3 regions of the Enterococcus sp. AZ177 genome follow, and region 3 is predicted to be linked to each of the others. Evidence: riboswitches for the same ligand, from Rfam matches in the RefSeq annotation. Region 3 holds a riboswitch; each other region holds the start of a gene.
What was found. Region 3 has a riboswitch for magnesium ahead of IGJ34_RS06045 (MgtC/SapB family protein). Riboswitches for the same ligand answer to the same signal wherever they lie in the genome.
Positions count from the first base shown of each region.

Region 1: another riboswitch for magnesium. It lies ahead of IGJ34_RS03500 (LCP family protein); the one in region 3 lies ahead of IGJ34_RS06045 (MgtC/SapB family protein).
Region 2: another riboswitch for magnesium. It lies ahead of IGJ34_RS06645 (LCP family protein); the one in region 3 lies ahead of IGJ34_RS06045 (MgtC/SapB family protein).

Region 1 is NZ_CP172944.1:718,780-729,909, reverse strand. It holds gene glpO (type 1 glycerol-3-phosphate oxidase) at 1-566, opposite strand, end outside; gene glpK (glycerol kinase GlpK) at 584-2,092, opposite strand; gene IGJ34_RS03510 (helix-turn-helix domain-containing protein) at 2,335-3,807, opposite strand; gene IGJ34_RS03505 (FAD-dependent oxidoreductase) at 3,797-5,131, opposite strand; gene IGJ34_RS03500 (LCP family protein) at 5,280-6,197, opposite strand; M-box (ykoK) riboswitch at 6,329-6,497, opposite strand; gene IGJ34_RS03495 (DUF4303 domain-containing protein) at 6,763-7,260, shown strand; gene IGJ34_RS03490 (hypothetical protein) at 7,492-8,979, shown strand; gene IGJ34_RS03485 (DUF4809 family protein) at 9,107-9,508, opposite strand; gene IGJ34_RS03480 (DUF916 and DUF3324 domain-containing protein) at 9,704-10,744, opposite strand; gene IGJ34_RS03475 (WxL domain-containing protein) at 10,830-11,130, opposite strand, start outside.
Region 2 is NZ_CP172944.1:1,345,404-1,356,533, forward strand. It holds gene IGJ34_RS06625 (hypothetical protein) at 1-128, opposite strand, end outside; gene IGJ34_RS06630 (hypothetical protein) at 718-1,185, shown strand; gene IGJ34_RS06635 (FtsW/RodA/SpoVE family cell cycle protein) at 1,265-2,434, opposite strand; gene IGJ34_RS06640 (FtsW/RodA/SpoVE family cell cycle protein) at 2,431-3,612, opposite strand; gene IGJ34_RS06645 (LCP family protein) at 3,609-4,535, opposite strand; M-box (ykoK) riboswitch at 4,827-4,996, opposite strand; gene alsS (acetolactate synthase AlsS) at 5,443-7,104, shown strand; gene budA (acetolactate decarboxylase) at 7,118-7,831, shown strand; gene rnhC (ribonuclease HIII) at 7,932-8,870, opposite strand; gene rimP (ribosome maturation factor RimP) at 9,229-9,702, shown strand; gene nusA (transcription termination factor NusA) at 9,827-11,008, shown strand; gene rnpM (RNase P modulator RnpM) at 11,027-11,130, shown strand, end outside.
Region 3 is NZ_CP172944.1:1,235,685-1,246,814, forward strand. It holds gene IGJ34_RS06025 (replication initiation and membrane attachment family protein) at 1-572, shown strand, start outside; gene dnaI (primosomal protein DnaI) at 572-1,501, shown strand; gene IGJ34_RS06035 (hypothetical protein) at 1,658-2,128, shown strand; partial or broken gene IGJ34_RS06040 (hypothetical protein) at 2,150-2,341, shown strand; M-box (ykoK) riboswitch at 2,470-2,640, shown strand; gene IGJ34_RS06045 (MgtC/SapB family protein) at 2,906-3,760, shown strand; gene IGJ34_RS06050 (GNAT family N-acetyltransferase) at 3,790-4,290, shown strand; gene mgtA (magnesium-translocating P-type ATPase) at 4,526-7,186, shown strand; gene clpB (ATP-dependent chaperone ClpB) at 8,063-10,666, shown strand; gene IGJ34_RS06065 (MarR family winged helix-turn-helix transcriptional regulator) at 10,793-11,130, shown strand, end outside.

The DNA.
Region 1 (11,130 bases), 520 kb from region 3:
CCATCATCAGAAGCCGCCCGTTTGATATTTTCGATAACAAGACGAGCATCGTTATTTCTAAAATCGAGGTAAACACCGCCACCTTGTAGCCCCTCACTTTTTAATTGCGGTTCCCGTTTTAACACTTCCTCTTTTGTTAACGTATAATTTTCATATTTTGTACCGATCACATTCGCCAAGCGGTCATATAAATCCATTGCAACTTTGACAGAAAACATATTAAACGTTGCTTTGGGCTCATCATAAATCGGTAAAAGCATTGGGTCTGGCTTTGGAATGTGAGGCGCTATCGCTTGAACGACAGCACGTTCTTGTACCGTGTCCGCCACAACTTCTACATCAAAATTTTTCAAATAACGAATCCCGCCATGGACTAATTTCGTTGAGCGAGAAGACGTTCCTTCGGCAAAATCTTGCATTTCGATCAACCCTGTTTTCATACCAGAAGCGCTTGCTTGTAGGGCGACGCCCGCACCTGTAATACCACCGCCAATGATCAATAAATCTAATTCTTCAGACTTCATCTTTTCAATAGATGTTTGTCTTGTTTTGATTGAAAATGACATACCACTCACTTCTTCCCTTATTTTGATTTATGTTTAAACATTTGTGTAGCAGCGACAGCTTGTTGCCAGCCTTCGTATAAATCATCCCGTTCTTCATCGGACATTTTCGCTTCAAACACTTGTCCATCTTCATAAAATTCTTTTAATTCATCTAAATCTTTCCAAAAGCCAACCGCTAAACCAGCTAAAAACGCAGCACCTAAAGCAGTTGTTTCTAAATTTTGTGCTTTTTGAACAGAAGTGTTTAAGATATCTGCTTGAAATTGCATCAATAAATCATTATTCGCGGCTCCTCCATCTACTTTTAAGATTGGAATCGCAATACCAGTATCTTTTTGCATGGTATCGATGATATCTCTCACTTGATAAGCCACCGATTGCAATGTAGCTTTTACAAAATCCTCTCTTGTTGTGCCTCTTGTCAACCCAAATACAGCGCCTCTTGCATCCGAGTCCCAATACGGTGCTCCTAGACCTGTAAAAGCAGGAACAACGTAAACTTCATTTTTATTATGAGATTCATTTGCTACAGCTTCTGACTCAGCAGCTGTTTGAATCATCTTCAAACCATCACGCAACCATTGAACGGCTGAACCTGCTACGAAAATACTTCCTTCTAAGGCATAATAGACTTTGCCATTGATCCCATAACCAATCGTTGTTAATAGATTATTATCAGAAAGCTGTGGCTTTTCACCTGTGTTCATGACAATAAATGAACCTGTACCATACGTATTTTTTACCATTCCCGGTTCAAAAGCCATTTGTCCAAACAACGCAGCTTGTTGGTCACCTGCCATACCTGAGATCGGAATTTCACTACCGTAGAAATGATAGTTTTTCGTCAACCCATATACTTCAGAATTCGATGTAGCTTTCGGTAACATCACACGTGGAATGTTTAAAATATCTAAAATATCTTGATCCCAATCTAAATCATGAATATTGAATAACATGGTACGACTTGCGTTGGAATAATCCGTTACATGCGTTTCCCCACCTGTCAATTTCCAAACGAGCCATGAATCAATCGTTCCAAACAACAGATTTCCTTTTTCAGCTCGTTCTTGAGCTCCTTCAACATGATCTAAAATCCAACGAATTTTCGTTGCGGAAAAATAAGCATCTACGATCAATCCAGTTTTTTCATGAATTAACTCACCATGACCCTCTTCTTTTAACTGATTGGCGATAGATGAAGATTGACGAGATTGCCACACGATTGCATTATAGATTGGTAATCCTGTTTGTTTATCCCAAACGACCGTTGTTTCCCGCTGATTGGTAATACCGATGCCTGCGATATCAGAAGGCTTAACTCCTGATTCAATCAAGGCACCTGCAATGACTGATTGAACCGAGTTCCAAATTTCATTAGCATTGTGTTCGACCCATCCTGCTTTAGGAAAAATTTGAGTAAATTCCTTTTGAGAACTCCCGATATTGTTGCCTTTTTTATCAAAAATAATCGCTCTTGAACTAGTCGTCCCTTGGTCGATTGCCATGATATACTTTTGCTCTGTCATAATGATTTCCTCCCTATTTTAAAAGCGTAGTGGGCTTGTTTAGCTTCGGCTGATAAATAAACCCCGTAATGAAAACGCTCTATTTTATATATTAATAATAATCGCAAATCGTTTCCTAAAAATGTCATATTTTTTTTTATTTCAAAAATAATTGAAGGTTTTTGCTTCTTTCTTTGTCCTATCGACGAAAAGCCCAAACCAAAACAACGCACTCTTTTGGTTTTTGGGCTTTTTCACTCAATTCATCTTTTATTGTGTAATGCTCTGATTTTCTTCCTAATTTGATTGATATCGTAAGTTGAGCCTAACTCGGATAACACGTATACTTCCTTTACTGAACGATATACATTCGGCTTCATAACATTTGTGATCATCAAATCATAGCTTTTTTGGGCATTGTAAGTTTCAATCGTTAAGCCATTTAAATTCTTCAAACTCAAAACCAATACTTGCGTCATAACTTCTTTATATAAGTGGTCCATCTTTAAATCGATTCCAATTCGAGTTTCACCAACAATGTCAAAATCAATAATTGCCAGCACACTAAGATATTTCACTAACGACCATTCATGTAAGCTATTGCCTTTTTCATAATGACGATCAAAACATTCCAAACTTTTATCTAAAAGCACACGGGAGAAGTCCGCCAACTGATGACTGGAAAGACTTTGTTCTTTCTGCCAAATATTCTCGCGATCAAATAACTCCAACTCTCCTTTAAAAAAATAGAGCCGACTATGAATTTGAGAAAAATAATAGAAGATTTTTTTCTCCAGATCCGGGAAAAATTTTTTTGGCCGATAATATAAAATCACATGCTCCAACACGAATGTATCCGCTAATGAAGTCGGTGTACGTCTACCTCGAATCAAACTATACTCAGCGAAATCCGATTCAGCCAAAACGGACATACTCATTAAAAAAATATAATGCAATAGGCTTTCTTCTTCATCGATTTCAAGTGGATAGCGGCTAAAGAAACGCAAAACAAAAGAGCGCAATGTTTTAAAAAAAGGATCCTGTTCGTATCCCTGACTCTTACTAGATAATCCTTTGTACTCTTTCGGCTGTACCGCAATTCTTTTTTTACTGATCGTCAGCCACAAACTAATCTTCAATTTGCCTTGTTCTTCAAAAGAAAGCGATAAAGCTTTTTCGAGTGCTTCAATGATTCTTGCATTTTGAATGGTCAATGTTTTTTCTTGATGTACATCATAAGGCGTCAAAAACCAATAAATTTGAAAATAAAAATAGCGGATTTGCAACTCTTCCCCTTTTAGCTGACCATTACGAATTTTAAGATCAAATTCTTTTACTATTAAATTTAACTCTTTGATCTTTCGAAATAACGAAGATTCACTGATCATAAATTTTGTAGTGAGCTGAACGATCGTAAATTCTCGATAATGAAATAAATAATCGATCAATTGAAATTTGACTGATGCGCGGACATAATCATCCAAAACCTTACTAACTGAAAAATGATCAGACAAGTGAATAGCCACCCATTGTCCATCATAAAAAAGGGAACAGTCCTTTTCGTAAGGTTTCAAGTAATAACTTAATTCCTTCAAATCACTTTCTAAAGAAGCCTTTGAAACCCCTAAATAATCTAGCAACTCATGATCTGCAATTCGACCGCCAGCCAAAATTACTTTCTTTAAAATCCCGATTTCTCTTGCTTCTTTCTTATCTAATAATTCTTCAATTTTCATCCGTATCACTCCACAATCCTTCAAATCCTAACTGATTCGTGATGTCAATCACGTTGGAATAATATGGATGATACAAGAAATCTTTTTGATAAAGCGCTTCAAGTTTTTGACCCATTTGAATACCAAGTGCTAGTGTGTTGATTTTCTCTAAAATATTTGCTTTGGAAATTAATTGTGCTCCCAAAATTTTGTGGCTCTCTTTTTCAAAAATAATTTTTCCACAAATTTTTTCACATCCTGAAAATTGAGCACTTTTTTGCTGAACATGGGCAACAGCAATTGACTGCCCGTGAAAGAGCCCCTCTGCTTCCGTCAACCCAGTACTTGCGATATAATAATCAACAAGTTTTGTTCCAATCGTTCGAAGCGAGCCGACAAATGGTGTTGTTGGTTCAACAAGATTTTGAGCTACAACTAAGCCAGCTCTAACCGCATTATTCACTAAAGGAATGTAAAAAGAGTCCTTTGACACGCCATACTGGACCTGAATACAGTCACCGATTGCAAAAATATCTGTTTGAGAGGTTTGCAAGTACTCATTTACAAAAACAGTCTGATCTGTATGCGTTTGAATAGATTCATCCAAATAGCCTAGATCCGGACGGACATTCATCGCAAAAATCGCACTATCACATAACAGTTTAGATTTCTTTGTTTCAATCAGTAGACCTTCATCTGTGTCGATCGCTTTTTCAACCATTTCATCAAAATGAAATACAACACCTCGAGACTCCATTTCGGCTTGTACTGGTCGTATCATCTCCTCATCGAAATACTTGAATAATAAATAATCCATCCGCTCAAAAAGATGCACTTCTTTTCCTTTTTTCAACAGCATATCTGCTGCTTCCCCACCGATTTGTCCACCACCGATCAAGGCTACTTTATCACTCCTTTCCAATCGTTCAATAGCTTGTAAAACGCCAGGTAAAAATTTATATTTTAATACCTTTTCTGAATCACTACCCAGAATTTTCTGCGACCATTGACTAGAACCTGTCGCTAAAATCAATTTATCGAAAGACATAAAAAACGTTGCTGCTTGTTTTTCATACTTAACGATATACTGTTTCGAATCCATACTGACCACTTTGGCATTTAACAACAAAGAAATACCCTTTTCTATTAATTGTTGTTCTGAAATAAACTCTGCAGTTTGAATAGATTCGCTTGTTTTATTAAAATACCGGTTGATTCCTCCCGGCAAATAACCAATCGTTTCCTGTTTCTCGATTAAATGAATTTCTGCAACGGGGTGTTTTTTTCTAATAGCCAAAGCAGCCGACACGCCAGCAAAAGATGCACCAATGATCACAACTTTCATAGTAAACCCTTCCTTCTAAATAAAAAAAACGCTTTCTTAAAGAATAGCATACGCTTGGTCTAATCGCATAGAATTAAACTGATTTACTTTCCGTTTTTATAAAAAAATCCGTTTACCCACATCAAGGAGAGCAAACGGATCCATTATGTTATTCTTTGTCTTTCATAAAATTCTGAATCGCTTCAGCATTCGTTTGTTCATCTAATTCAATCACGCTTCCAGATTCAGTATAATCATTGAAGTTCCATGACCCTTCTACGGGAACAGATAGTGATTTTAATGGTTTCACTTTTCCAGTTAGAAAATCTTTTGCTAAATCGATTAGAAGACTTGTGGGTACATTTGTATCGATTTTTCCGACCATTTTCCCTGCTACTTGTGGTAATTCCCAAATTGGAATCAAATCTTTAGATTGCTCTACTAAAGCATCCATCACCTGTTGTTGACGTCTGATCCGACCGAAATCGCCTTCTTCATCCATTCTAAAACGAGCATACTGCAGTAAACTATTACCATGTAATGTTTGTTTCCCTTTAAAGATATCCACACCGTCTAAATTAATATCTTTTTCAGCGTCAATCGTTACCCCTTTTGGATAAAGCTCGTCAATAATATCACTAAATTCTTTAAAATCCATGACTACATAATAATTGATTGGTAAATCAAAATTCGTTTTCAGCACGTCTTTTGTCATTTGTGCACCACCATATGCATATGCGGCGTTTATTTTATCTTGTCCGCCATCTGGAAAAGTTACATAGCTGTCTCTCATAATCGAAATCAATTTAGGCTGCTTCGTTTTCCCATCATAGTGCGCTACCATAAGCGTATCTGAACGCCCTTGGTCTTCATCGTCATCTCTTGAATCATTTCCGACGATCATCACAGTCAACTCTTTATCACTTGCTTGTTCATCACCAGTGAAATTCTGGTTCTTATTGGACAATGTTGATTCACTTTCTTCCTTGGCTGTTTGGAATGAAATGGCTGCATAACATCCTACACTGACAACGACAAGAAGAATAGATAATACCGTGATAATCACTATTTTTACAGATTTCTTCATTGGTTATTCCTTTCTATAGCTCCGCTAATTCATTGGATAAAAACAAAAAACTTCACCAAGAGCACTCAGCGAAGGGATTAGACTATAGGCGTTTAAATTGATGACATTTGCCATTTATTTAGAACGTACCTTACTCTTCTCTTCGTTGAGTTTTAGCACTATATAACGTAAAAAGCATTGCTTTTAGCTACTTTGAAAAACGCCTTAATTCGACGAATTTTGTCCTACCCATACCTGTCTTTCGACATTACTGAGCAGTAGCCTGTGTTTATATAGGAGCCTCACCTAACAAGTATTTAATTCATTTTAAACTATAATCGTATCGAATCACAAAGTCAAATTAAATTTGATAGACGTTATCCAACTTGTGTAGTTATGTTCCTAAACTAAACCGACTCTGTGCTTGTTCCCACGGTAAAATCCACGCTGGCTAATAAATCGTTTCACTAAAAAATCTTTATATTTTCTTAAAAAATGACTATCCAACTAAAAAAAAAACTTTAGATAGACATTCTTTCTTTTATCTGTTTCAATGTTTAAAAGACCCAACTTTTGGAGGCTATAAATGGACCATTTTTTAGAAAAACAGCAAGAGTATTTTTTTAACTTTTTAACAGACAGCATTGACAATTTTTTACTAGATCATTCCGATGAACGATTTTATGCATTTGCTTTGGACTGCAATATTTATGAGGAAGGTGAAATCAACTTATGCTTTAATACAGTAGACCTTTGGCGAGAAACAACCAGTTATTACGCAACTAAAGGCTACACTAAAACACAATTGGAAGAAATGAAGTACAATTCCGGTGATTGGGATGAAAATCAGCGATTTGCCTCTCTTCATTTATTTGATGATTGGGTAGAAGATGAACAAGATATTGAGGTAGTTCTTGAATGGCTTTGCCAGCAACTCATTCTTTTGACCGATAACGAAACATTTAAACGAATCCCAAAAACAGAAGACTTCAAACTGCTCGTTTATGATCATGATGAAACGCCAGCCGACTCACAAGAACGATTTGAAAAAATAGGCATGTCAGATTTTTTTCAAATAGAATAGCGAAAAAGGAATCAGTAAAACAGAAATCTGTTTGCTCTGATTCCTTTTCCTTTTTCTTAGCTACTAAAATTATGTTCTATATTATTGGCTATAACTAATCAAGTGGGATTTAAACAGGATCAAGACAGTGAATTGAAAGGTTTGGGAGACGTTAACATTATATACTACAAATAGGAATTCCACTATAACAGACGTGTTATAAACTTAAAAAAAAAGAGAGAAGGAATAAAAATGGGTATCACACAAGCACAAGGTGTACAATGGGCAAAAAATTCAATTGGGAAAGCATATGACTATGATAAAGCTGCTGGGGTTCAATGTTTTGATTTAATCAATCAATATGGGCACGATTTATTTGGCGTTTCTTTTTCTGGAGCATATGCAAAAGATTTGATGCGAACAGGTAATGTTGGAGGCTTTCGAGTCATTCCAAATACGGCAGGATTTTTGCCATTACCAGGAGATATTTTTGTTTATAATAATGGTTTTGCAGGTCATACTGGAATTGTTGTAGGATCAGTAACAAGTAATGGATTTATAGGCGTAGATCAAAATGGCCGAGGAAATAACGATCCCTGCACGCAACGTACATTTAATTACAATAGCTTTGCAGGGGTCGTACGTCCGCCTTTTACAGTTACACCACCATTTCCAAGTAGAGCCTGTAAGGTTAAAGTTGGAAATATTGTTCGACTATTAGGTAGCGCAACAAATGCATCACCATGGTCATCGAATGAAAAAATTCCAGCTAACGTAGTTAATCAATACTATAAAGTAGAACAGATACACAAACTTAACACAAAAGTGGGCAACTCAGAATATCAAGTACTGATTAACTCCAATGCAAGTACTTACCGAAAATGGATCTATGAACATGATCTATCCCTTGCTCCAGCACCTAAATTCAAAATTGGAATGAAAGCTCGTTTAAGTACAGGAGCAACAAATGCAAGTCGCTACTGGAGTAGACGTATTTTGGAAAAAAAATACCTTGGGCAAGAATATGTAATTCGTGACGTAAATGCAACAGCTGAATCACACAGCCCCTATCAATATTTAATTAACAATAAGTCTCTAGGTAACTTATGGGTCTTAGAACAAGACTTAGCAGATCGGACCATTCGCTATATTACAAAGGAACCTTTTATGGATCAAACACGTAACCAAAATGCCGAAATGAAAAATGGCTCATTTTATAAAATCATTATCAATAATATTGGACTTGAATCCAGAGCCAAAAAAATGGCTGAATTTACGAGACTAAAAACTTGGCCTATGTTGACAAATGGGAATGTCTTTTTAATTGAATACCCAACACACTTGATGGTCAAAGTTGTAGGTGTTAAACCAGAGTGGACTAATACCTTTAAATCGGAATGTTTAAGACTAACTAAAGGGCAAATATCTAACTACAATGGAAGAGATATGCAAGTTGTTTTACAGACAGATAAAAAATACAACTGGATTGAAATTGATAATTTACCCAAAAATTGGGAAGCAATCAGCAATCGTTTAAGAAGAAATTTACGTGAAAGATTCTGTCAGTCTTTTCTTTCTACACGGATTTCTTACGTAAAACAAGGGGATGGAAACTTCTATCTCCAGATTATAAATATCGAAAATCATGCACGAGCAACTGAAATTGCAACTAATTTGAAAAAATGGTTTCCAGGAGATACCAATGAATATACGAATGCTCAGATATTTTTACAAAAATAAGCTCTTTGATTACAATCATTAAATAGCATAAGAAACAGAGTCTTGATGTACTACCTTCAAAAGCTAAACTTTTAGGGCATCACATCTGGACTCTGTTTTTTTATTTAACCTAAATCCCAGTTGCTTCTCAAATCTTTTTAAAACAAAATTCTAATTCTTCTACTTTAAAAATGGTTCCTAAAATATCATTCACTTTCTTCACTAATTTTGTTTCAACGATGATTTGATCTTTTGTTTCAATTTTTACAGAATCAGTTGAATACGTCAAAAAATCATATTCTTCTTTAAGCGTAACTTGATACTCTTCTTTTTTATATAACGTATAATCATCGATTACATCCATCTGATATTCCCGTTTGAATCCATTTTTTAGTGCAATCGCTGATACTAAATAATTGACCGTCAATGCTTCTAAAGAAATTGCTTGATCGTCTATCGTCAGAGTATATATTTCATCTTCAATAATTCCGCAGGCATTACAACCTCCATCTAATAAATTCACGGTTTTACTAATTATCGCTTTTTTCATTTTTTATAGATCCTTTCTTGCACCTCTATCTTTTTTACTTATTATAGCAAAAACAAAGGAACAATAAAGTAACTAATTGATTTTAAGCGTTATAGTAACTCATTCTATCGAGGATAGATGGAAATCAATATAGAAGTTCAAATAAAAATCCTTACTCATTATCCTTGCAGAAAATAGGGATTCTATCTAGTTCACTCATTTTTTCCTTCGCCACAAACTATACGTCTGAATCACTACCAATAAAACCAACAGAATAATCACTAAAATCAACCAAATCGGAATCTTGCTCACAATTTTCGTTTCTTCATTTTCTTCTTTGATTCTCTTCGCTTGTCCTCTTGTAATCTGAAATTCATTCTCAAATGCCCATTTTTTCCCATCTTGATTGATTTGTGTTTGACTGATATATGTCCCAGGCCGCAACTGTCTTTTGATAGGTACTGGAAAATCCATCATGGAATTCGGCGCCATTTCTAGCGCCTCTTTTTCATACTTGATTAGCGCTGTCTCATCCCCTTTTTTTCGAATAATAAATTTTAGAGCCATTTTCTTTGAAATCGCTGCATTTACATTACGAATCGAATGGATCACGGCTATTTTCTTCCCTTGTTTGGATTTGGCAACTTCTACTGTATCTATTTCAAAATCAGGTAAAACCGAAGTATCTGTCTCTTTTAAGACAACACCTAATACATAATGGAATCGCTGTTGAACTGCCACCTCTTTACTTTTAGTTTCACTTTCAACTGAATTTTTGGTAAAACGCAGTCCTCCTGCAATCACACCATCATATCTTTCTTTTGGCATCTTCAAATGAAAATGAGCAATCTTTGTTTCATAAGGTTGTAAGGACATCGTCGTTTCTAAAACCTTGATCAGAGATTCAAAAGGATATGCCAATGTTTCATCCTGGATCCCTTTTACTGTATAATCGATCATTCCTTCTTCCGTTGTCGTTGCATTTATGGCATTGATAGAAATAGAAATAGGTGAATCTTCTGGATTCACTAATTTAACGTGTAATTCTTGCTCTTCTTCCGGAAGCATTTTCAAATCAAAATAAGATTTATTGATATCGACTTGATTTTGCGGAATGACCGCTTGCACATAAAAGCTATTTGTCTCTCTGCTATCAGTTTGTGCTAAAACTGTTTTTACATTCAAAACACTAAATAAAAAAATAAATCCAATAGAAAATAAGATAGTACTCCCTTTCGCCCCAGAAAAATCACACATTTAAGCCACTCCTTCCATGTTCATCAGAAAAAAAGAGTGGAATAAACGGATGCTCATCCCACTCTCTCAAAATCATCCTTTGATTCTATGGCGCATCGGCCAATGTCCAATCGATCGTAGATGTATGTTTCCCAAGCGTTGCCATTGCGGCAGGCACATCAAGTGTCACACCTTTACTTTCAGCATCTGGCCATGTAAAGGTCCAAGTTCCAGCACCTGCTCCTGTTGCGGCTGTTGCGAATGGTGTTGCCGTAGTAGCTCCACTCGCTAACTTGACTGTATTAACAGGTGTTGGTGCGTCCGCCTCACTATTGGTTCCTACTTGTGTATTTTTAAAATTCAAACTGGCATTCGGTAAAGAAGCTGCAGCGGAGCTGTCTTTAAAT
Region 2 (11,130 bases), 110 kb from region 3:
ATGAACCTCGGTTTATTCACTCGTGCCTCAGCTAGTTCAGTAAACTTGTCAAAATACTTTTCAAGTAAATTAAGTAACGAGTTTTCAAACCAGTTAGAAAAAACATTGTCCACGTTTGGATTGTTCATTGAACTTACTCCTTTCTTTTATCTAGCTACGTATAAGTTTATACAACTTAATAATAAGCAATCAATTTATCATTGTAAATAGTTCGTTTTCTATGTATAGCGCCCCACGCTAATGAGAATTGGTGAATACGATATTGAATACGACTCACATTCGATTGTTTGAAATTAGTTGATACAGTATATTTGTTATCTCCTTAAAAAGTATTAAATGACGTTAGATAAAAGTCTATGAAATACGATCGTCATTCATGGCGGAAGAAGAAGAATAGAGTTTAAAAGATAGCTGAACCCTTGATGGATAAGAGTTCAGCTTTTTTGATAGATAATTTTAAATATTTATTATTGAAGGATAAATGGATGGAATCAAACCATTGGATCGCTAGCAATGTATTTGTTTTAGTTTAATTTAAAATCAATATCATTATAATCAACACATGGATTGTTGCCGATATGCATGCCTGAAGTATAGCCAATTTTTATTTTTAAAGGAGATACAGAATAGTTTACAAATTCAAAAAATTCAGTTCCATCACCTGAATATTGTGTCGTTTCAGATTCAAACTTAAGTATTAACTTTGTTTCGAGCAAAATGTTGTTTGGGCTATCTGATTTAGCAAAAGCCGAAGAAAAACCAACAGAAAAATTAAACTATGCTGTTGTACGCGCATTGCCACTTGTACAAGAAGCCGAACTTAAAGTAGGAGAGTATGTTGAGTTTAATGTTGGAGGATTTTTTAGTAATCAACTAGCTTCTAAATTTAAAGTGAAATTTAAAATTGAATCATGTGAACCTGAAACAATTGTTGTTGACAGATTTGGTTTATATAATGGGCGTCATCAACGTTACAGTTCTTTTGCGGAATATGGCACGTATGGAACTATTGATTTTGTTATACCTAAGGATTTACCTAGAGGAGAGAACCTTATTGGAAAAGAAAGAATCAGAGTAATGAATGTATCTGCGACAACTCTTAAAATAAAAGTAGGATTAGCTTCTGGGATTCATGTAAAGTCGCAGGAAGGGGTAAATTATAATGATATAGATTTTAAATTGTAACAGAAGAAGGAGGGAGCATAATCGCGACCTCCTTGTTTTGTATCATGTACACTTCTCACTATAGAGTTAAAACAACAGACTAGTTTTTTTCTTTCTGATAATACATCGAAAGAATCAACCCAACCCCAATAAAATTAGCCAAATAAGCTGTACCACCTTGACTAATAAAGGGTAAAGGAATCCCAGTCAAAGGAAGTAAACCAATATTAGAGCCAATATTTTCTAATATGTGAAATAAGAAATACATAATCACACCAGTCGTAATATACGCATAAAACTCTCGTTTTGCATTGAGCGTACAGATCAGCATTTGATAAATGAGATAAAAGAACAGCAAAATCAAGGTACAAGTTCCTATAAAACCATAGGCTTCACCAATCACAGTGAAAATCATATCGGACTCTCTAACAGGAACATAAATTTGTAGATCGGTCAGTCCTTTTCCCAACATCTCTCCAGATCCGATAGCAGTTAACCCACGAGCTTGTTGAAATGAAATGGAGTCTGCATATTCGAAAGGATTCAGCCAAGCATGGATTCGATTAAACTGATAGGGCTGAAAATGAAGATAGGAAAGGATAGCTTGGCCTCGTTCCGTTAAAACTAACAAAATACCGCTAACACCAATCACACTTAAAATCCCAAATCCAACCGTTAAAATTTTCCAAGAACAACCAGAAACAAGCACCACACCAAGAAATATCGAAATAAATACTAAACTTGTACCAAAATCTTTTTGATAAAACATCAAAGCAAAAACAGGTAGACTGACAAGGGATAATTCCCCTAATAATCGGAAATCTTCTTTCAAAGTAGAAGGATTTGAGGCCTTCTGCCGTCTTCTTGTCACGACATAGGCCAACATCAAAATATAGCCAAGTTTCATGAATTCTGATGGCTGAAATGAGAGTGGTCCTAGTCGAATCCAACGTTTGGTACCAGTTGCGGCGGCCATAACTGGGTCGTGAAATTTTATCAGCAAACTCATTAGTAACAGCGATAAACCATAAAGTGTAGGAGTAAATTTCCACAAATATTTAATTGGAATAAACATCGTGATAAACATTGCCACAATGCCTAAGATAGTCCATAGAAGTTGTTTTATCATCAAAGGAGTAATTGATTCAACTGACGGATCTGCATAAAATGCGCCATACTGGGCAATAAAGCCGACAACTATCAAAAGAAAAACAGGTAAAAGAAGCGCATAATTCACAGGTTCACTATTTGGATTTACGTTTTGTCTCATGCCAGTTCTCCTTGTTGCTTCCCTATTTCTCTCATTTCCGTCGCACGGGCATTCAATGCAATACCAAGTGTAATGCTCAATATCAGCAAACTAGATCCACCATAACTGATGAAAGGGAATGTCAATCCTGTCATAGGGATAAACCCTAACAAGCTCCCTACGTTTACGGATACTTGAAGTAAAAGTAACATCCCACAACCAATATAAAGATAGGAGTAATAAAGGATTTTTGATCTTATCGCAAGTAAAAATAAACGAGCAACCATAAAGAATACTAAAAATAAAATCCCTAAAGAAGCAATCAATCCCAGCTCTTCGATACAAATGGCAAAAATAAAATCTGTATCAGCAGCTGGCAGGAACCCCTTTTTTTGAATACTATTGCCTAAACCTAAGCCCCAAAAACCACCATTATGCATGGCATAATAAGCATTTGACGTTTGAAACCCTTTGCCAGTCGGATCAATGAAAGGATTTTGCATCACTTCGAAACGAGTTACTAAATACCCGAATTTTTCAGGCATCCAATTTGTTGGAATCGACAATAAAAGAACGGTTCCTAAACGTTTTATCGCAACGAAACCAATTAAAGCTATCGACATAAATAAAGGAGATAGTCCGCTGGATAAAAACAAGACTAAAACAAGGATAAAAATCATTGACGCTCCAGCAATATTTGGTTGTAAAGCTACAAAAAACATAAAGAACATAGCCACAAATAAAGAACGTTTATGATCTTTGAACCTAAAAGGAACGAGCGTGTCTGTTTTAGCCAAGTTTGCAGCTAAATAAAGAACGAGTACTAAAGGAACTAACTCAGATGGTTGAAACAAAAGTACGCCTAGATTGATCCAGCGCTTAGCACCACCAACACTTGTTCCAATAAAGGGCAAAGCAACAATAGATAAGAACGTCATCGCCAAAATAACATACATCATTTTAGGTTTACGAAGAACGGACAAGTTAATCCGATAAACAAAACTCATACACACGATACTAAAAAGAAAATACATCGTTTGTTTGATTGCTTTACTCGACGTTCCAAGGTCACTATCTAATAATTGATAGGAACTTGAACTATAGACCATTAAAATACCTATGATTGACAAAATAAAATAAGGGACCAAAACATAAAAATCTAAATAATGCATCTTAGAGAATCTTTTGGATTGTTTCATTTCGCTGCCCCATCATCCAAAAAGCTATGAATAGCTTCTTCATTTTGTTTCTCGTCTATTTCTAAGACACTTCCAGCATCAGTATAATCGTTAAATGCCCAGCTCCCTTTAACTGGTACAGATAAAGTTTCAAGCGTTTTGACATTGCCTGATAGAAAATCTTTTGCTAAATCTATAAGAAGATCAGTGGGGATATTCGTATCTAAGTAACCGACCGCTTCGCCCGCTATTTTCGGAAGTTGTAAGAAGGAGACAGCATCTTTAGATTGTTTTGCCAGTGCGTCCATAACTTGTTGTTGTCTTCTTACTCGACCAAAATCGCCCTCTTCATCCATTCGAAAACGAGCATACTGTAATAACGTGTTACCATCCATGAGTTGTTTGCCTTTTTTGATGTCGACATTGTCTAGGTTGATATCTTTTTCTGCATCGATTTCAATCCCTTTTGGATAAAGTTCATTGATTAATTGAACAAAATGAGTAAAATCTGCCGAAATATAATAATTGATTGGCAAACCAAATGAGTCATTGAGGACCTTTCGTGTTAATTCGGCTCCGCCGTACGCGTAAGCAGCATTGATTTTCTCTAACCCATGTCCAGGTATTGACACATAAGAATCTCTCATGATTGATATTAATTTTGGTTGTTTTGTTTCACTGTTATAGTGGGCGACCATTAATGTATCAGCACGTCCGCCATCTTCATCATCTTCACGACCGTCATCACCAATTAACATAATCGTGATCTCTTTCAGATTTGTCTGTTGATCACCAGAGAAGTTAGTATTCTTGCTCTTATTCACTTGGGATTGAGCCATTTTTTTTCCATTATGAAAATTTATTGCGGTGTAACTCCCAATTCCTGTAAAAATCAAGAGAACAAAAAGAATTATACAAATTAACCATTTTATTCCAGTTTTCATAGTTTATTCCTCGCTAATCATTTTAATTGATCATCAAATAAAGTTTGGCATTAGGAATTGATTTAGATGGGGGACAAAAAGATCTTTATACTAAAATAATGAATCACAGTAAGTCAAAATTAAAAGAAGTATCTCTAAACCATTAAATCACAATGAAGAGATGTTTTCTCCTTCGATTTGTATATCCACCTCCTGGAAATAAAATTCTGTCAACATTATCTATCAAAACAAAAAACCTTCGCTTAGAATAACTCAGCGAAGGTGGATTGATTTCAGCACAAAAAGAGCTTTTCATCATTCTCATCGTTGAGTTTTAGCACTATGAAACGTAAAAAGCAGAGCTTTTAGCTACTTTGTGAAAAGCCTTAATTCGACAATTCCTGTCCTACCCATTCCTGTCTTTCGACATTTTTGAGCAGTAGCCTGTGTTTCCATAGGAGCCTCACCTAACAAGTTATTCAGATCGCCCTAAATATAGTGAATATCTTCGTTAAAGTCAATAAAGTAAATATTAATTTTTTTATAATATGTCGATCTGAAACGGATATACTTGTTATTTAAAGTAGAAAATTCCGTTTTCTAGAGGGGTATAGCGGTCGAGTTGAAAAGAGTGGAAAATGACTACGTACTATTTTCTTTACTCTTTCTTAAACATAGCCTCAAATAATTGCTATCTAATGATTTAGAAAGAATATCGGAAAGTATGAACCTTTATGTTTCGATGTTCTCTTATTTTTGGGATCAAATGATTAAACAAATAATAGGCAACATGCTATAATTGAAATTGATACAGGGTTTGTAACTGTACTATAAAATACGGTTTTCCTTAATGTAGATTCTTTATATTCTTTTTTGTATAAGGGAATTGGTTTAATGAAACATGATTTCAGAAAGGGTGTAACACGTAATGGATAAAAGCAGAAATGGTGCCGAAGTGATTGTTGAGAGTTTGAAAAATCATCAAGTCGATTATGTCTTTGGAATTCCAGGAGCAAAGATTGATGGTCTGTTTAATGCGTTAGTCGATGATGGCCCAGAATTGATCGTAACGCGTCATGAACAAAATGCAGCCTTTATGGCAGCTGCCGTTGGTCGCTTGACTGGAAATCCAGGTGTAGTTGTTGCAACGAGTGGTCCAGGTGCGAGTAATCTCGCTACAGGGTTAGTAACGGCTACAGCAGAAGGCGATCCTGTACTGGCGATCGGTGGTCAAGTAAAACGAAGAGACTTATTAAAATTAACCCACCAAAGTATGAACAATGCAGCTTTATTCGAGCCAATCACGAAGTACAGTGCAGAAATTCAAGATCCAGAGACCATTTCTGAAGTCTTAGCAAATGCTTATCGATTGGCAAAGTCGTCAAAAAAAGGAGCTAGTTTTATCAGTATTCCGCAAGATGTAGTTGATGCTCCAGTAGAATCTGTCGGCATAAAACCATTGAGTGATCCGAAAATCGGCTCTGCTTCATCAAAAGATATCGACTACCTTTCACAACGGATTCAAGCGGCTGAGCTGCCTGTGTTATTGGTCGGGATGCGTGCCTCTACAGATAAAGAAGCAAAGGCAATTCGCGCAATCGTTGAGAAAACGAACATTCCAGTCGTTGAAACGTTCCAAGCTGCAGGAGTGATTTCTCGAAAATTAGAAGACCACTTCTTCGGACGAATCGGTTTGTTTCGCAATCAACCAGGTGATATGCTATTAAAACGCAGTGATTTGGTGATTGCGGTCGGCTATGATCCAATAGAATATGAGGCTAGAAATTGGAATGCAGAAGGAGATTCGGCGATTATAGTAATTGATGATACACCGGCTGAAATCGACCAATATTTCCAACCGGAACGAGAACTGATCGGCGACATTGCTGAGACATTAACCGTTCTTTTACCAAGTATTGAAGCGAAAGGATTATCTGATAAAGCGATAGGATATTTGGATTTATTGCATGAAAAACTGGTTAAACGAGACGATGTGAAAGAGAGGACAACAAAAGGATTGATTCACCCTCTAGAAGTGATCGAAACATTGCAAAATATAGTAACAGACGATATGACAGTCACTGTTGATGTAGGGAGTCATTATATTTGGATGGCTCGTCATTTTAGAAGTTATGAGCCGAGACATTTACTTTTTAGTAATGGGATGCAGACATTAGGTGTTGCTCTTCCTTGGGCGATTTCAGCAGCATTGGTTCGACCAAACACGCAAATACTATCAATTTCAGGGGATGGTGGCTTTTTGTTTTCTGCTCAGGATCTTGAGACGGCAGTCCGAAAAAAATTAAATATCATTCATTTGATTTGGAATGACGGACGTTATAACATGGTTGAATTTCAAGAGCAACTTAAATATCATCGAATTTCTGGTGTGGACTTTGGACCCGTCGATTTTGTGAAATATGCTGAGGCTTTTGGAGCCAAAGGATTACGCGCTGAGAATGTTCAAGAATTAAAAGCAGCAATTTTAAAAGGAATTGAAACAGAAGGACCTGTTGTGATCGATATTCCAATTGATTACCAAGATAACGAAAAACTTGGCGAAACGATTTTGCCAGATCAATTTTATTAGAAAGGTGATAACAATGACAAAAGAAACAGTCTTATATCAGCACGGAACTTTAGGAGCTTTAATGGCAGGCTTGATGGATGGGACTGAAACAATCACTAATATTTTAAAAAAAGGTGATTTTGGGATCGGTACTTTATCCGGTTTAGATGGGGAGTTAATCATTTTAGAGGGGAAAGCTTTTCAAGGAAGGGAAGATGGGGCCTTGGTTGCACTAGATGGCAAACAAGAAACACCTTATGCAGCTGTGACTACATTTAAACCAACAATCACTTTTCCAGTGGCTGGTCCTATAGATTATTCAAAAACAAATAAATTAATCAGCGAACATTTAAAGAGCGAAAACCTTTTTCATGCAATCAAAATTCATGGGAAATTTAAAACAGTCCATATTCGAGTGATGCCCAAACAGCAAAAACCTTATAAACGATTGGTTGAAGTATCCAAAGAACAGCCTGAGTTTGAAAAAGAAATGGTTACTGGCACTATACTTGGCTTCTTCACACCGGAACTATTTCAAGGTGTTGCAGCAGCAGAGTTTCATTTGCATTTTATAGACGACAAGCAAACGTTTGGCGGACACCTGATAGATTTTGAATTGGAATCAGGGGTGATTGAGATTGAACCCATGGACTCATTATTTCAACATTTTCCCAAATATGATGAAACATTTATTCATACAGCCATTGATTATGCTGATTTAGATAAAGAAATTCAAGAAGCGGAATAGAAAGGGTGTGGGACAAAAGTAAAAATCACTTTTGTTTCACACCCTAGTTGCGAATAAAAGGCGAGAGCAGAAGCAATCCCTTGGGAAATAAGCTTCTGTCTCAGGCTCTTTCATTTTGAAGCAATTTTTTCGCTTTTTCTGTATTTGCAAAATGAAGTTTCACATATTTACTTAGTAATGTCATCCCACCTTTAGCCAACACTTTCGCTGCAACTTTATCAGAAACAGCGCCCGCACCAGAAGGAACTTTCATTCCTAATTCTTTGGATTCTTTATCTAGTTCTTCTAAAAAAGCCGCTCGGCTAATGATTGAAGCCGCTGCTACTGCTACATGATATTGCTCACCTTTTGTAATGAAGAATAATTTTTCATTGACTTGATTTTGTTCACTTCGTACATACTTTTTATAATTGGCTTCAGGTGTAAATTGATCGATCAAAATACCGTCTGGTTTCGTTGGTGCGATGTCGTTCAATAATAAATGGATTGCTTGATTATGTAAGGCGACTTTCATATGAACCGCATTATATTTTGGCTGGATCTGATTGTATTTTTCTGGCTCAACAATCAATAGTCTATAAGGAACCAGTTCTTTGATGACTGCTGAAAGTTGTACTATTTGCGGATCAGTCAGTTCCTTGGAATCTCGTACGCCAAGTGCTTTTAGTTTTGCCACCATCGTTTTGTCGACGTAAGCAGCGCAAACTGTTACGGGGCCAAAATAACTACCATTGCCAACTTCATCACTACCTAAGACTGAAAGTTGACTGAAATTAGCAGGTAACGCTGTTGCTTTTTTTGATGTCGATCGACTTGTTCCTTTACTTTCAAGTGAACTGCCCCATTTTGCTGCTATCTTTTCGGCATCCCCCCCTTGAAATACGACTTTACCAGAGGTATAAGCTGTAATCGTTGTATTTCCAACTCTGGCAACGAAATCAGTGTAAGGCACAGTTTTATTTAAACGTTTTTTCTCATAATAGACATGCATTTTTTTCATTGTATCTTTGTTTACTTTGATTACTTGTGTTTGTGACATAGGGAGCTCCTTTCAAATCTTCTTATTCATAGTAAAACAAAAGAATGGAAAAGTGAAGTATGTTTCTTTGAGTGAAACACAAAAATAAAGCAAAGATAATAGCGGTGTAATAACGTAGATTTGAGTTTTCAGAAAATCTATGGTAGAATAGCTTATAAGTAATGATACTAGTTTGAGTGAGCGGATTTCTGCTCACTCTTTTTAATGGAATAACATAGAAAGAAAGTATGATAAAACGTCGATTTGCTTGACTTTTGTTGTCTGGTTGTATCAATCGACACTTTCTATGATTTAGCTATACGAATCAGGCTTGCTAAAAATCTAGTACGTTACATAAATCTCGAAGGAGGCGAAAATTTTGAGTAGTGTTGTGGAAACTGTTACCGAGTTAGTCACACCAATCTTAGAAAAACAAAATTTTGAACTTGTAGAAGTAGAGTTTGTCAAGGAAGGAAGAGACTGGTTTCTCCGCGTCTTTATTGATAAAGAAGGCGGTATTGATATCTTAGACTGTGCACTTGTGAGTGAGCAGCTAGATGAAAAGCTTGATGCTATGAATCCTGATCCGATTCCCCAAGCGTACTTCCTGGAAGTGTCCTCACCGGGAGCTGAACGTCCGTTGAAGAAAGAAAGCGACTATGAAAAAGCAGTTGGAGAATACATTCATGTTTCACTCTATCAAACAATCGATGGTGAAAAACAGTTTGAAGGTATTTTAAAAACAATAGACAAAGATCAGTTGACCTTGACAGTCAAAATCAAAACAAGAGTCAAAGACTATACATTTGAACGAAAAAACATTGCAAAAGCTCGTTTAGCAATTCAGTTTTAATTGAGTAAAACACGAAGCAGAACGTTCCAGTTTTGACTTATCACGAGATGCAATAAGCGACTTGATAAAAGTCGAGCAGCTCCGTTCGCCTTTCATTTAGACAGTAGGAGGAAATGATAAAAAAATGAGCAAAGAAATGTTAAATGCACTAGATGCATTAGAAGCTGAAAAAGGTATTTCTAAAGAGATTGTGATTGATGCATTGGAAGCAGCATTAGTTTCCGCATACAAAAGACATTATGGACAAGCCCAAAACGTTGAAGTTGAATTTGACGGTAAAAAAGGGAATATCCATGTTTATGCTGTTAAAGAAGTAACGGAAGAAGTCTTTGATTCACAACTAGAAGTTTCATTAAAAGAAGCGATGGAAGTGAATAAAGCATACGAAATGGGTGATAAAATCCGTTTTGAAGTAACACCAAAAGATTTCGGTCGTATTGCAGCTCAAACAGCAAAACAAGTTATTTTGCAACGTGTTCGAGAAGCAGAACGAAACATTATCTATAATGAATTCAGTGCGTATGAAAATGACATTATGCAAGGAATCGTTGAAAGACAAGACCGCCGCTACATCTATGTGAACTTAGGAAAGATTGAAGCTGTTTTATCAAAGCAAGATCAAATGCCAAACGAGTTTTATCAGCCTCATGATCGTATTAAAGTTTACGTTTCGAGAGTTGAAAATACCTCAAAAGGCCCGCAAGTTTTCGTAAGCCGTAGCCATCCAGATTTATTGAAGCGATTATTTGAACAAGAAATCCCAGAAGTGTATGATGGAATAGTAGAGATTGTGAGCATTGCTCGTGAAGCAGGAGATCGTTCAAAAGTTTCTGTTCGTTCAACTGATTCGAATATCGATCCTGTTGGGACATGTGTAGGACCAAAAGGCCAACGTGTTCAAGCCATCGTTAACGAATTAAAAGGGGAGAATATGGATATCGTTGAATGGAGTGAAGACCCAGCAGTTTTCATCAGCAACGCATTGAATCCAGCCCAAGTAGTAGATGTTATTTTCGACCCGAATAACAATAAAGCTTGTACTGTAGTCGTTCCAGATTATCAATTATCACTGGCTATCGGTAAAAGAGGACAAAATGCACGTTTAGCTGCAAAATTGACTGGCTTTAAAATTGATATCAAACCTGAATCTGAAATGGAGAGTTACTATGCAGAACATGCAGAAAACGAAGAAACTCCTGAAGAAGAAGTACATGATGAGGCGATTGTCGCATCTGATTTAACAGCTGATGAGTACGAAAATATCGAGTTTGAAGAAAAAACAGCCGAAGACGAAGAACAAGTTTAACGATTTGGAGGGAATCAAATGAAAAAAAGAAAAATCCCGATGCGTAAATCTGTTGTTTCAGGCGAAATGAAACCGAAAAAAGAATTGGTTCGAATCACGCGTTCGAAAGATGGCGAAGTCGC
Region 3 (11,130 bases):
CAAGTGAATTTCAACGAAATGATTCGGTTGAGTTGTCTGCAGAAGATCAGCAGACATATCGGTATAACTCATTGAAAATGAACGGATTCTCTACACAAGACATTCAGATGATCATGGATAGTGAGAAGAATTTTCCGTTAAATTATTTAGAAGCACTAAAAAATGAACGTGGTGGGTATACAACCCCGCAAGAACGTTCACTGGTTAAATATTTAGTAAGTAAATCAGGACTACCGAACAGTGTAATCAATGTATTAATCAATTATGTTTATAATATTCAAAAGCAACCTACGTTGAAAGCTGATTATGTGAATCGAATTGCTAATGAATGGGCTCAAAGCGGTATTTTTTCACCAGAGAAAGCCATCGATCATGTACGCGAGTTAGCTAAAAAAGGCAAAGAACAAAAACAAACTAGGCAGAGATATGGACAAAATAATCGACCGATTCGTCAAGAAACATTACCAGATTGGGTAGATAATCCGGTTGAAGAGCAGAAACTATCTAAAGAAGAACAAGCACGACTAGACAAAGAAATTCAAGATTTCTTGAGTAAAGGAGGCGGCAATTAATGGAAGATGTAGGGAAAGAAATGTCAAAAATCATTCAAAACAGAGATATGAGTGAACGATATAATGAACTGGTTGAAGTTGTCCTTAAAGATACTGATGTACAGCAGTTCATCAAAGAAAATCGTGAACGATTGACGGACGATGATATTCGAAAAAGCTATTCGAAACTTTATGAGTTTGTTCAAGAAAAACGTAAATATCAATTAAATGACCCAACGATGATTGCTCCTGGATATGAGCCTCAACTAACCTTGAATTTCCATTACATCGATGTGACTTATGTACCTACAGAAGCGTTGATCGCGAAGCAAAAAGAAGATGAAATTCGCAAACGCGTCCGAGCAATGGATATGCCTAAAGATGTCCGAGAAGCTAGTTTGAATAGATTTGATACGGCATCTCAAGGTCGTGCTCAAGCAATGGCTGAAACTATGAAATTTTTAAACGAGTATACAACAAATCCAAAAGAATTCCATAAAGGCTTGTATCTTCAAGGTACTTTCGGTGTAGGGAAATCGTTCTTATTAGGTGCAATTGCGAATAGTTTAGCTGAGCGTGGTTTTGTAACAACCATTGTCCATTTTCCGACCTTTACAGTTGAAATGAAACAGGCAATTGGTAAAGATATGGTTGGACCTAAGTTGGACGCTGTCAAGAAATCACCTGTTTTGATGATTGATGATCTAGGGGCAGAATCAATGACTTCTTGGATTCGAGATGATGTATTAAGCGTTATTTTACAATATCGTATGCAAGAACAATTGGTAACGTTCTTTTCATCGAACCTTGATTTAAAAGAGCTAGAGAAACATTTATCCGTGACCCAGCGTGGAGAACAAGAACCCTTAAAAGCTCGTCGTATCATGGAACGAATCCGTTACTTGGCTCAAGAAATTACAATGTCTGGTAATGATCGAAGAAATGGATAGAGCTGACTTTTCCGACTGCTGTATAGGTTGAGTATAGGTGACTGAAGTGTGTGATACTTCAGTTGCTTTTTTAATTTTTCTTAATACTAAATGCTCGTAATGGACTATGCAAGAGTCTAGCGTTTATAATAAAGTATCAACAATGGAGGCGTGTCTATGAAAAAAATTACTATAACATTTGTAACGGTTATTGCATTGATTTCTTTAGCCGCATGCACACAAAATAAAACCGACTCGTCAAAAGTAAGTGAAAAAACGTCAATGAGTAGTGAGAAAGACCAAATGATCGATGAAACCTCAACTATGAAAGATCAAGAAAAATCTCAATCCATTTTTACAGCTATTTTAGTTGAAGATGCTAAAAAAAATGATACAGTAGATCAATCGACTCGTTTGGTTCTAAAAGAAGTCGAAGCAGTGGAAGATCCAGAAAAAATGATTGGTATGATGAAAAATGATGGTGTTATTTTGAATGTCACAACGGAACAATTAGCAGATGGACTCACAGAAAGTAGTTTAAAGACTGGTGATAAAATCCAATTTACATTAGTCGGTTTACCAGCAATGACTATGTCGATTCCACCACAAGTTGTTGGGAATTCAGTAATAAAAGTTGAAAAAATTTAATCATTTTGAAGTCGATAATGTTTGAGGTTGGTACAGAAGTGTTTAACTCCGAGAAATAAGAAGGAATTTACGAAAATTGCTCTTCAAATTTTTGTGACCAAGTAGGTACTGTACAACATCAACTTGTTCCTTGTTGTGTTTTACAGCAATTTCGGCTTATTTCCGAAGGAGTTGCTTCTGCGCCCACCGTTTATTCGGTTACTAAGAGCCTGAAACATAACGTTTTTAGTTATGTCCCAGGCTCGTCATTTTTGTTTTTTATAGAGTAAATAATTATTTTTTCAAAAAAAGCATTGACATTTGTTTTATAACGATGGTATAGTTTCACCTGTAAGATAACTAAATAGATTTGTTAGGTGAGGCTCCTATACAAACACAGGCTACTGCCCAAAAACATCGAGAGATGCCAATGGGTAGAACAGGGATTGTCGATTACAAGGCTTTTCATAAGGTAGCTAAAAGCTCTGCTTTTTACGTTGTATAGTGCCAAAACTCAACGACTAGATCATACAGGCTTTTTTTTGTGCGCTTATTTATGACCTTCCGCTGAGTTTTGGCGGAAGGTTTTTTGCTGTGAATCACTACGATTGGCCAAAGGACAGAGTAGATGATGAACAGTACTTGGCGAACGAAGAGAGAGAAGTAACCGAAATACTGAATCATGGCATATCGATCCCCCATCTCTGGTCCTAAAAACCAAAGTATAAAAAGAAAAGACAGAGTAGATGATGAACAGTACTTGGCGAACGAAGAGAGAAGTAACCGAAATACTGAATCATGGCATATCGATCCCCCATCTCTGGACTTAAAAGCCAAAGTATAAAAAGGAAAGACAGAGTAGATGATGAACAGTACTTGGCGAACGAAGAGAGAGAAGTAACCAAAATACTGAATCACATCATGTCATTTCGAGCATACCAAACACTAACAACAAATCTAAGAAAGGAGCAAGCTTATGAATTTTTAATCAACATTATGTCCAGCATTTTTGCAGGAATGATTATTGGAGCAGAACGGCAATGGCGAAAAAAACTAGCTGGAATGAGAACAATGACCTTGGTAACATTTGGTGCATGTCAATTCGTTTCTTTATCCACTTTGATTCAGGATGATAGCAGTCCTACAAGAATAGCCGCTCAAGTAGTCAGTGGTATCGGATTCCTTGCTGGAGGCGTAATTTTGCGAGAAGGCTTTAGCGTAACAGGTATCAATACTGCCGCGACCTTATGGTGTTCAGCTGCTGTTGGAAGTTTGATCGGAGCGGGGTTTGTGATCGAAGGAATAAGTTGCGCAGTTGCTTTGATGCTCGTTAATATTTTGCTGAGGAATCTATCGTTTAAAATGGACAACTTGGCTGTCCAAAAAGAAGACGAACAAGTAGAGTCGATTCACTATCTTTCGGTTATTGCTAGTAATACAAGTGAAGTCATGCTTAGAACTGAAATTATTCAGTTACTCGATAAATATTGTTTAACCTTTACTAAATTCTCTTGTACCGATTTAGCAGGACAAAAAGTAAGACTATTCTTAGAAATCGAAGCGACAAGAAATGGCGTATTAGCAGTCAATACGATTATTTCAGAATTGTCTCAACTATCAGAAATCATAGAAATCAATCAAATGAGCAATTAAAAGAATGGAGGAATCAAAATGGTAAAACAGTGAAGGTCAACGTAATTAATTGGAATAGTGAAGAATATTGGAGAGGTATTTTTTTAAGAAACAAGCTACTTAAAACCAGTGCTGGAAAGGAATGGATCAAAGAATTGCCTATTCATGAAAAATACGACCTCCATATAGCTGCTATGATTGACGGGGAAGTTGTAGGGACGTTACTTCTTTCAAAAAGAAGCCGCACGATGGCTCAGATCAAGCAAGTTGCGATTGATGAGTTGTACCAAGGATTTGGGATAGGAAAACAATTACTTGAATTTGCAGAAAAAATAGCAGAGCTGATGAACTTTCAATCTGTATTTTTAACTGGTCGTAAACAAGCTTGGGGCTTTTATGATCATTTTGGTTACCAACGTATAAGTAGCGCATACTCAGATGGGGATGTGATCTTAAAAAAATTTAAGAAAAATCTTTGCACAAAAAAGAACACTCGGAATTTCGGTATTATCAAACATATCACGCTAAAGGAGATGGAAACAAATGGATGACAGTAGTCAGATGATTAAGGGCTCATGGATAAAGAAATCTGTTGAAGAAATTATAATTATTATTGTCTATTTGTTTCTAGGGCAAAAAAGCAATTTCCTCCGCTAACAGATTTTCTTTTATCTATCAGTCCGATTCCTAAAATAGAGAGAACACAATGAGATTGTAAAGGATGATCGTTTGTATTAGACTATCCTACATTTCATTAATCAGAGTTTTAGAAAGAAGGAGAAATACATGGATAAAAGAACAGCATTAACTGAAAAAAATAATCAGTCATATGAATATTTTGCACGGAACTCAGCCGAAAATATCATTACCTTTTTCAACTCTTCCAAAATAGGACTATCAAACCAACAAGCGGTTTTATCAAGAGAGGAATTTGGTGAAAATACAATTACTCACGGCAAAAAAACACCGCTATTCGTTGAAATAATCAAAGCTTATTTTACGCCATTTACAATTGTTTTGATCGCACTTGCTATTATTTCCTTTATAACAGATTATGTTATTGCACCACCAGCAGATCGTGATCTTATAGGTGTACTTATCATCATGGCGATGGTGTTGATCAGCGGTACAATGACATTGATTCAATCGGTTAAATCAAATCAAGCAGCAGAAAAATTGAATAACATGGTAAAGATTACGGCAACCGTTGTCCGTAGAAAAAAAGAAGTAGAACTTCCAATAGAAGAAATCGTCTGTGGCGATATCATAAAATTATCTGCAGGTGATATGATTCCAGCTGATATCCGTTTAACCAAAACAAAAGACTTATTTGTGTCTCAATCTGCAATGACGGGCGAAAGTTATCCAGTTGAAAAAAGAGCAGATTACAAGTTAAAAGGAAACAGCGTGGAAACAGAATATGAAAATATTGTTTTTATGGGCAGTAATGTTATTAGCGGTAGTGCAGAAGGAATTGTTGTTTCAGTAGGAGATAACACTCTTTTTGGAAAAGTAGCACAAGATGTTTCAGACAAAAACCCTCAAACAAATTTTGAAGTCGGCATCAGCAAAACTTCATGGTTGTTGATTCGATTTATGTTAGTCATGGCGCCAGCAGTATTTTTAATTAACGGATTAACAAAAGGTGATTGGTTTGAAGCGTTTCTTTTCGGGTTGTCTGTAGCGGTGGGGCTAACACCTGAAATGCTGCCGATGATCGTGACGACGAATCTTGTTAAAGGCGCTTCAAGTATGGCTAAAAAAGGCACAATTATCAAAAATCTAAACGCGATTCAAAATTTTGGTGCAATTGACGTTTTATGTACAGATAAGACAGGTACATTGACTCAAGATAAGATTATTTTAGAGTATCATTTAGATTGTGATGGCAAGGAAGATAGCCGAGTGTTGCGCCATGCATTCTTTAATAGTTATTATCAAACAGGCTTGAAAAATTTAATGGATGTCGCAATTATTGACGCCGCAAAAGAAGAATTATCGATCGATTCTTCTAAATACAAAAAAGTAGATGAAATTCCTTTTGATTTTAAACGACGTCGTATGAGTGTTGTGATCGAAGATACATCTGGCAAAACGCAAATGATTACAAAAGGTGCCGTCGAAGAAATGTTAGAAATTTCAAGTTTTGTAGACTATCAAGGAACCGTGACGCCTTTAACAGAATCACTTAAAAAAGAAATTTTGAAAACCGTTGAAGAATTGAATGAAGACGGGCTACGTGTGTTAGCTGTTTCTCAAAAAACAAACCCAGCGACCATTGATGAGTTTTCTGTCTCAGATGAAAATGAAATGGTTTTAATTGGGTATCTTGCATTCCTTGATCCGCCAAAAGAAACAACAAAAGCTGCATTGGAAGCGTTGAAAAAACATGGGGTTGGGGTCAAAGTATTGACTGGTGATAATGCTCTGGTGACGAAATCAGTTTGTAAACAAGTTGGACTAGCAAATGAAGAACTGATTACAGGGAATGAAATTACTAAAATGAATGATTTTGAACTAAAAACGATTGCTGAAAAGTATAATATTTTTGTGAAATTGACACCTCAACAAAAAACGCGGATCGTTCAAATATTAAGAGAAGCTGGCCATACCGTTGGTTTTATGGGAGATGGGATCAATGATGCCCCAGCAATGAAAGAAGCTGATGTTGGTATTTCTGTCGATACGGCGGTTGATATTGCAAAGGAATCGGCAGATGTTATTTTACTTGAAAAAGACTTGATGGTCTTGGAACGAGGGCTATTAGCAGGAAGAACGACTTTTGGTAATATCATGAAGTATGTCAAAATGACGGCGAGTTCTAATTTTGGTAATATGTTTTCAGTTGTAGTAGCAAGTATCTTTTTACCGTTTCTACCTATGTTACCGTTACAACTACTCTTTTTAAATTTGATTTATGATATTTCATGTATGTCAATTCCTTGGGATCATGTAGACGATGAGTACCTAGAGCAACCTAAAAAATGGAACGCTTCAAAGATTGGTTCATTTATGAAATGGTTGGGCCCTACAAGTTCAGTTTTTGACATTACGACTTATTTGTTAATGTATTTTGTCATTTGTCCTCAACTAGTTGGAGGAAACTACCATGATTTAGATCCAGCACAACAAGCGACTTTTATTGCGATTTTTCACGCTGGTTGGTTTATAGAATCTCTTTGGTCACAAACGTTGGTGATTCATACATTGCGAACACCTAAAATTCCGTTTATCCAAAGCAGAGCGTCGTTTATTTTAACGACTATTACGTCTTTAGGAATTGCGGTTGGAACGATTTTACCGTTTACAAGTTTTGGACAAAGTTTAGGATTAGCTGAGCTGCCGTTAAATTACTTTGCTTGGTTAGGTTTAACAATAGTGTCCTATTTATTCCTAGTCATGATCGTAAAAAAATTCTATGTCAAACGATTTGGGGAATTACTATAAGATTGAGTAAAAGATTGAGTCCAATTGATTTTGGATCTCAATCTTTTTTCTGATTAGCCGCATATCTTTTGCTAAAATAAAACGTTGCGTTATCATAAAGAGAAGGAAAATAAAAAAGAGTGTTTTTTGTTTGACCTTTACTGACTAAATGAGTATAATAACGATATAAGGTCAAAATTAATCAGACCTTATGCTTTTTTATAAGTTAAAAGTACTATTTATATAGTAGAAATTAAAGAGCTTATTCAGCTTTAACAATTATTTAGCTACGCAGGCTAGCTCTTCGGAAAAAAGATAAAATCTAAATGAGGCAACAAGCACCTCAGTCAGATTTTCCTATTTTTCTGTCAGAGCTGTACGAGCCCGCTCCGCTTTAACATTATCTAGCTACGCAGGCTAGTTCTTCGGAAAAAAGATAAAATCTAAATGAGGCAACAAGCACCTCAGTCAGATTTTCCTATTTTTCTGTCAGAGCTGTACGAGCCCGCTTCGCTTTACATTATCTAGCTACGCGGGCTAGCTCTTCGGAAAAAAGATAAAATCTAAATGAGGCAACAAGCACCTCAGTCAGATTTTCCTATTTTTCTGTCAGAGCTGTACGAGCCCGCTTCGCTTTACATTATCTAGCTACGCGGGCTAGCTCTTCGGAAAAAAGATAAAATCTAAATGAGGCAAAAAGCACCTCAGTCAGATTTTCCTATTTTTCTGTCAGAGCTGTACGAGCCCGCTCCGCTTTAACAATTATCTAGCTGCACAAATCAATCCTTATGAAAATAGACAAATTACCAATGAAATAAAGAACGTTTCAATGTTAATTTCCTGATTTTCTACAGGATAAATCGATTTGTTCCGCTTTTAAATTTAGGAGGTAATTCTATGAACATCGAAAAAATGACAACGACATTACAAGAGGCAATTGCAGAGGCGCAACAAGTAGCCGTTACTCGTCATCATCAGGAAATAGATATTGCGCACCTATGGAAGATTTTTTTGCAACCTAATCATTTTGGGCGTAATTTTTATACAGATGCAGGCGTTGATGTAGACGCTTTTGAACGAGAAATCGATAAAGCAATCGATGAATACCCAATTATTCAGGGTAGCAACATTCAATATGGTCAAAGTATGAGCCAAAATTTGTTTAATTTATTAGGTGAAGCAGATAAACTTAGAGAGTCATTCCAAGATGAATTTTTAGCAACTGAAATCGTGATTTTAGCGTTGATGAAATTGAAAAACTACCGTTTAACAAGCTATTTAACAAGTCAGGGAATCACAGAAAAAAAATTACGTAAAAATATAGAAGACATGAGAGGGGGAGATCGTGTGACTTCTCAAAATCAAGAAGAACAATACAAAGCTTTAGAAAAATATGGGGTAGATTTAGTACAACAAGTGAAAAGCGGCAATCAAGATCCCATAATCGGCCGTGATGAAGAGATTCGAGATGTGATTCGTATTCTTTCGCGGAAGACAAAAAATAATCCTGTGCTGATTGGTGAACCAGGCGTTGGGAAAACAGCAATTATCGAAGGGTTAGCCCAACGAATCGTTCGCAAAGATGTACCTGAAAATTTAAAAGACAAAACTATCTTTTCATTAGATATGGGTGCATTGATTGCTGGTGCTAAATTCCGCGGTGAATTTGAAGAACGCTTGAAAGCAGTTTTAAAAGAAGTGAAAAAAAGTGAAGGACGTATCATTCTTTTCATTGATGAAATTCACAATATTGTTGGTGCCGGTAAAACAGAAGGTAGTATGGACGCTGGCAATCTATTAAAACCTATGTTGGCCCGAGGTGAATTGCATTTGATTGGAGCAACAACACTAGATGAATATCGCCAATATATGGAAAAAGACAAAGCCTTAGAACGTCGTTTCCAAAAAGTTTTAGTTAAAGAACCAACTGTTGAAGATACAATCAGTATTTTACGTGGCTTAAAAGAACGATTTGAAATTCATCATAGCGTGAACATCCATGACAATGCTTTAGTTGCTGCAGCAACGTTATCTGACCGCTACATCACGGATCGTTTCTTGCCAGATAAAGCTATCGATTTGGTCGATGAAGCGAGCGCAACGATTCGAGTTGAAATGAATTCAATGCCGACCGAGCTTGACCAAGTAACACGTCGATTGATGCAATTAGAGATCGAAGAAGCTGCCTTGAAAAAAGAATCCGATGATGCTAGTAAAAAACGTCTAAATGCATTGCAAGAAGAACTGGCAGATCTTCGTGAAGAAGCGAATGCCATGAAGATGCAATGGGAAACAGAAAAAGAAGAAGTGAATGCTGTCAGCAATAAACGTGGTGAAATCGACAAGGCAAAACATGAATTAGAAGATGCTGAAAACAATTATGACTTAGAACGAGCAGCTGTTTTACGTCATGGTACGATTCCTAAATTAGAAGAAGAGCTAAAACAACTTGAAGAAAAAAATGCTAAAGACAATGTCCGGATGGTTCAAGAAGCCGTGACTGAAAATGAAATTGCACAAGTTGTGGGTCGTTTAACAGGGATTCCTGTAACAAAACTAGTTGAAGGTGAACGTGAAAAACTAATGAAATTGAATGAAACACTTCATAAACGTGTCATTGGTCAAGATGAAGCCGTAGATGCTGTAAGTGATGCAGTAATACGTTCACGCGCTGGTTTGCAAGACCCAAATCGTCCGTTAGGTTCATTCTTATTCTTAGGGCCAACAGGTGTTGGGAAGACTGAACTTGCTAAAGCATTAGCAGAAGACCTATTCGATTCAGAAGACCACATGGTCCGAATCGATATGAGTGAGTATATGGAGAAACATAGTGTGTCTCGTTTAGTTGGAGCACCTCCAGGCTATATCGGCTATGAAGAAGGTGGTCAATTAACGGAAGCTGTTCGCCGCAATCCATATACGATCGTCTTATTAGATGAAATCGAAAAAGCACATCCAGATGTGTTCAATATTTTACTACAAGTCTTAGATGACGGTCGTTTGACTGACTCGAAAGGACGAGTAGTTGATTTCAAAAATACGGTCTTGATCATGACAAGTAATATCGGTTCTCAACTTTTGCTTGAAGGTGTGACCTCAGAAGGAACGATTCCAGAAGAAGTGGAAGAACAAGTAATGACCATTTTACGCGGCAATTTTAAACCAGAATTCCTAAATAGAATTGATGACACAATCCTGTTTACACCGCTAAGCTTAGAAAATGTCAAAGGCATTATCGGAAAAATGACTGCTCAATTGGCAAGACGTTTAGAACATCAAGAGATCGAATTAGTCATTTCTGATGAAGCTAAAACATGGATCGCAGAAAGTGGCTATGACCCAGCTTATGGTGCACGTCCATTGAAACGTTTTATTACAAAAGAAGTCGAAACACCATTGGCAAAAGAGATTGTGTCGGGCAAAGTCTTACCTAAAACCAAAGTAACAATCAGCTTGTTAGGTGAACAATTAGTTTTCAAAAATGAACCGATAGAAGAATAAAATCAAAAATGAGATAGCCTGTTTAAGCGGCTGTCTCATTTTTTCGCGTAAGTATAAAATATTGATTTTAAAAACGATATTGTGTAGAATCTAACTATTATATTAAGCAATTAAAAGAGGGATCCAGTGGCTAAAAAAAACAGACGACTAGAAGAGCAATTGTGTTTTTCATTACAAACGGCTTCAAAGCAATTTAATAGGATGTATGCGAAAGCATTAAAACCATTTCAGTTAACCTATCCTCAATACTTGGTGTTACTAGTTTTATGGGAATATTCAGATCAGCGGATTTCAGACATTGGAGAAAAACTTGCGCTGGATACAGGAACATTGACACCGATGTTGAAAAGAATGGAAAAAAATGGGTACATTAATCGAAATAGATTACCTGAAGATGAACGCATTGTGATCATTTCACTTTCTGAAAAAGCAATTCAGTTAGAGACTGCAATTTATGATCAAGT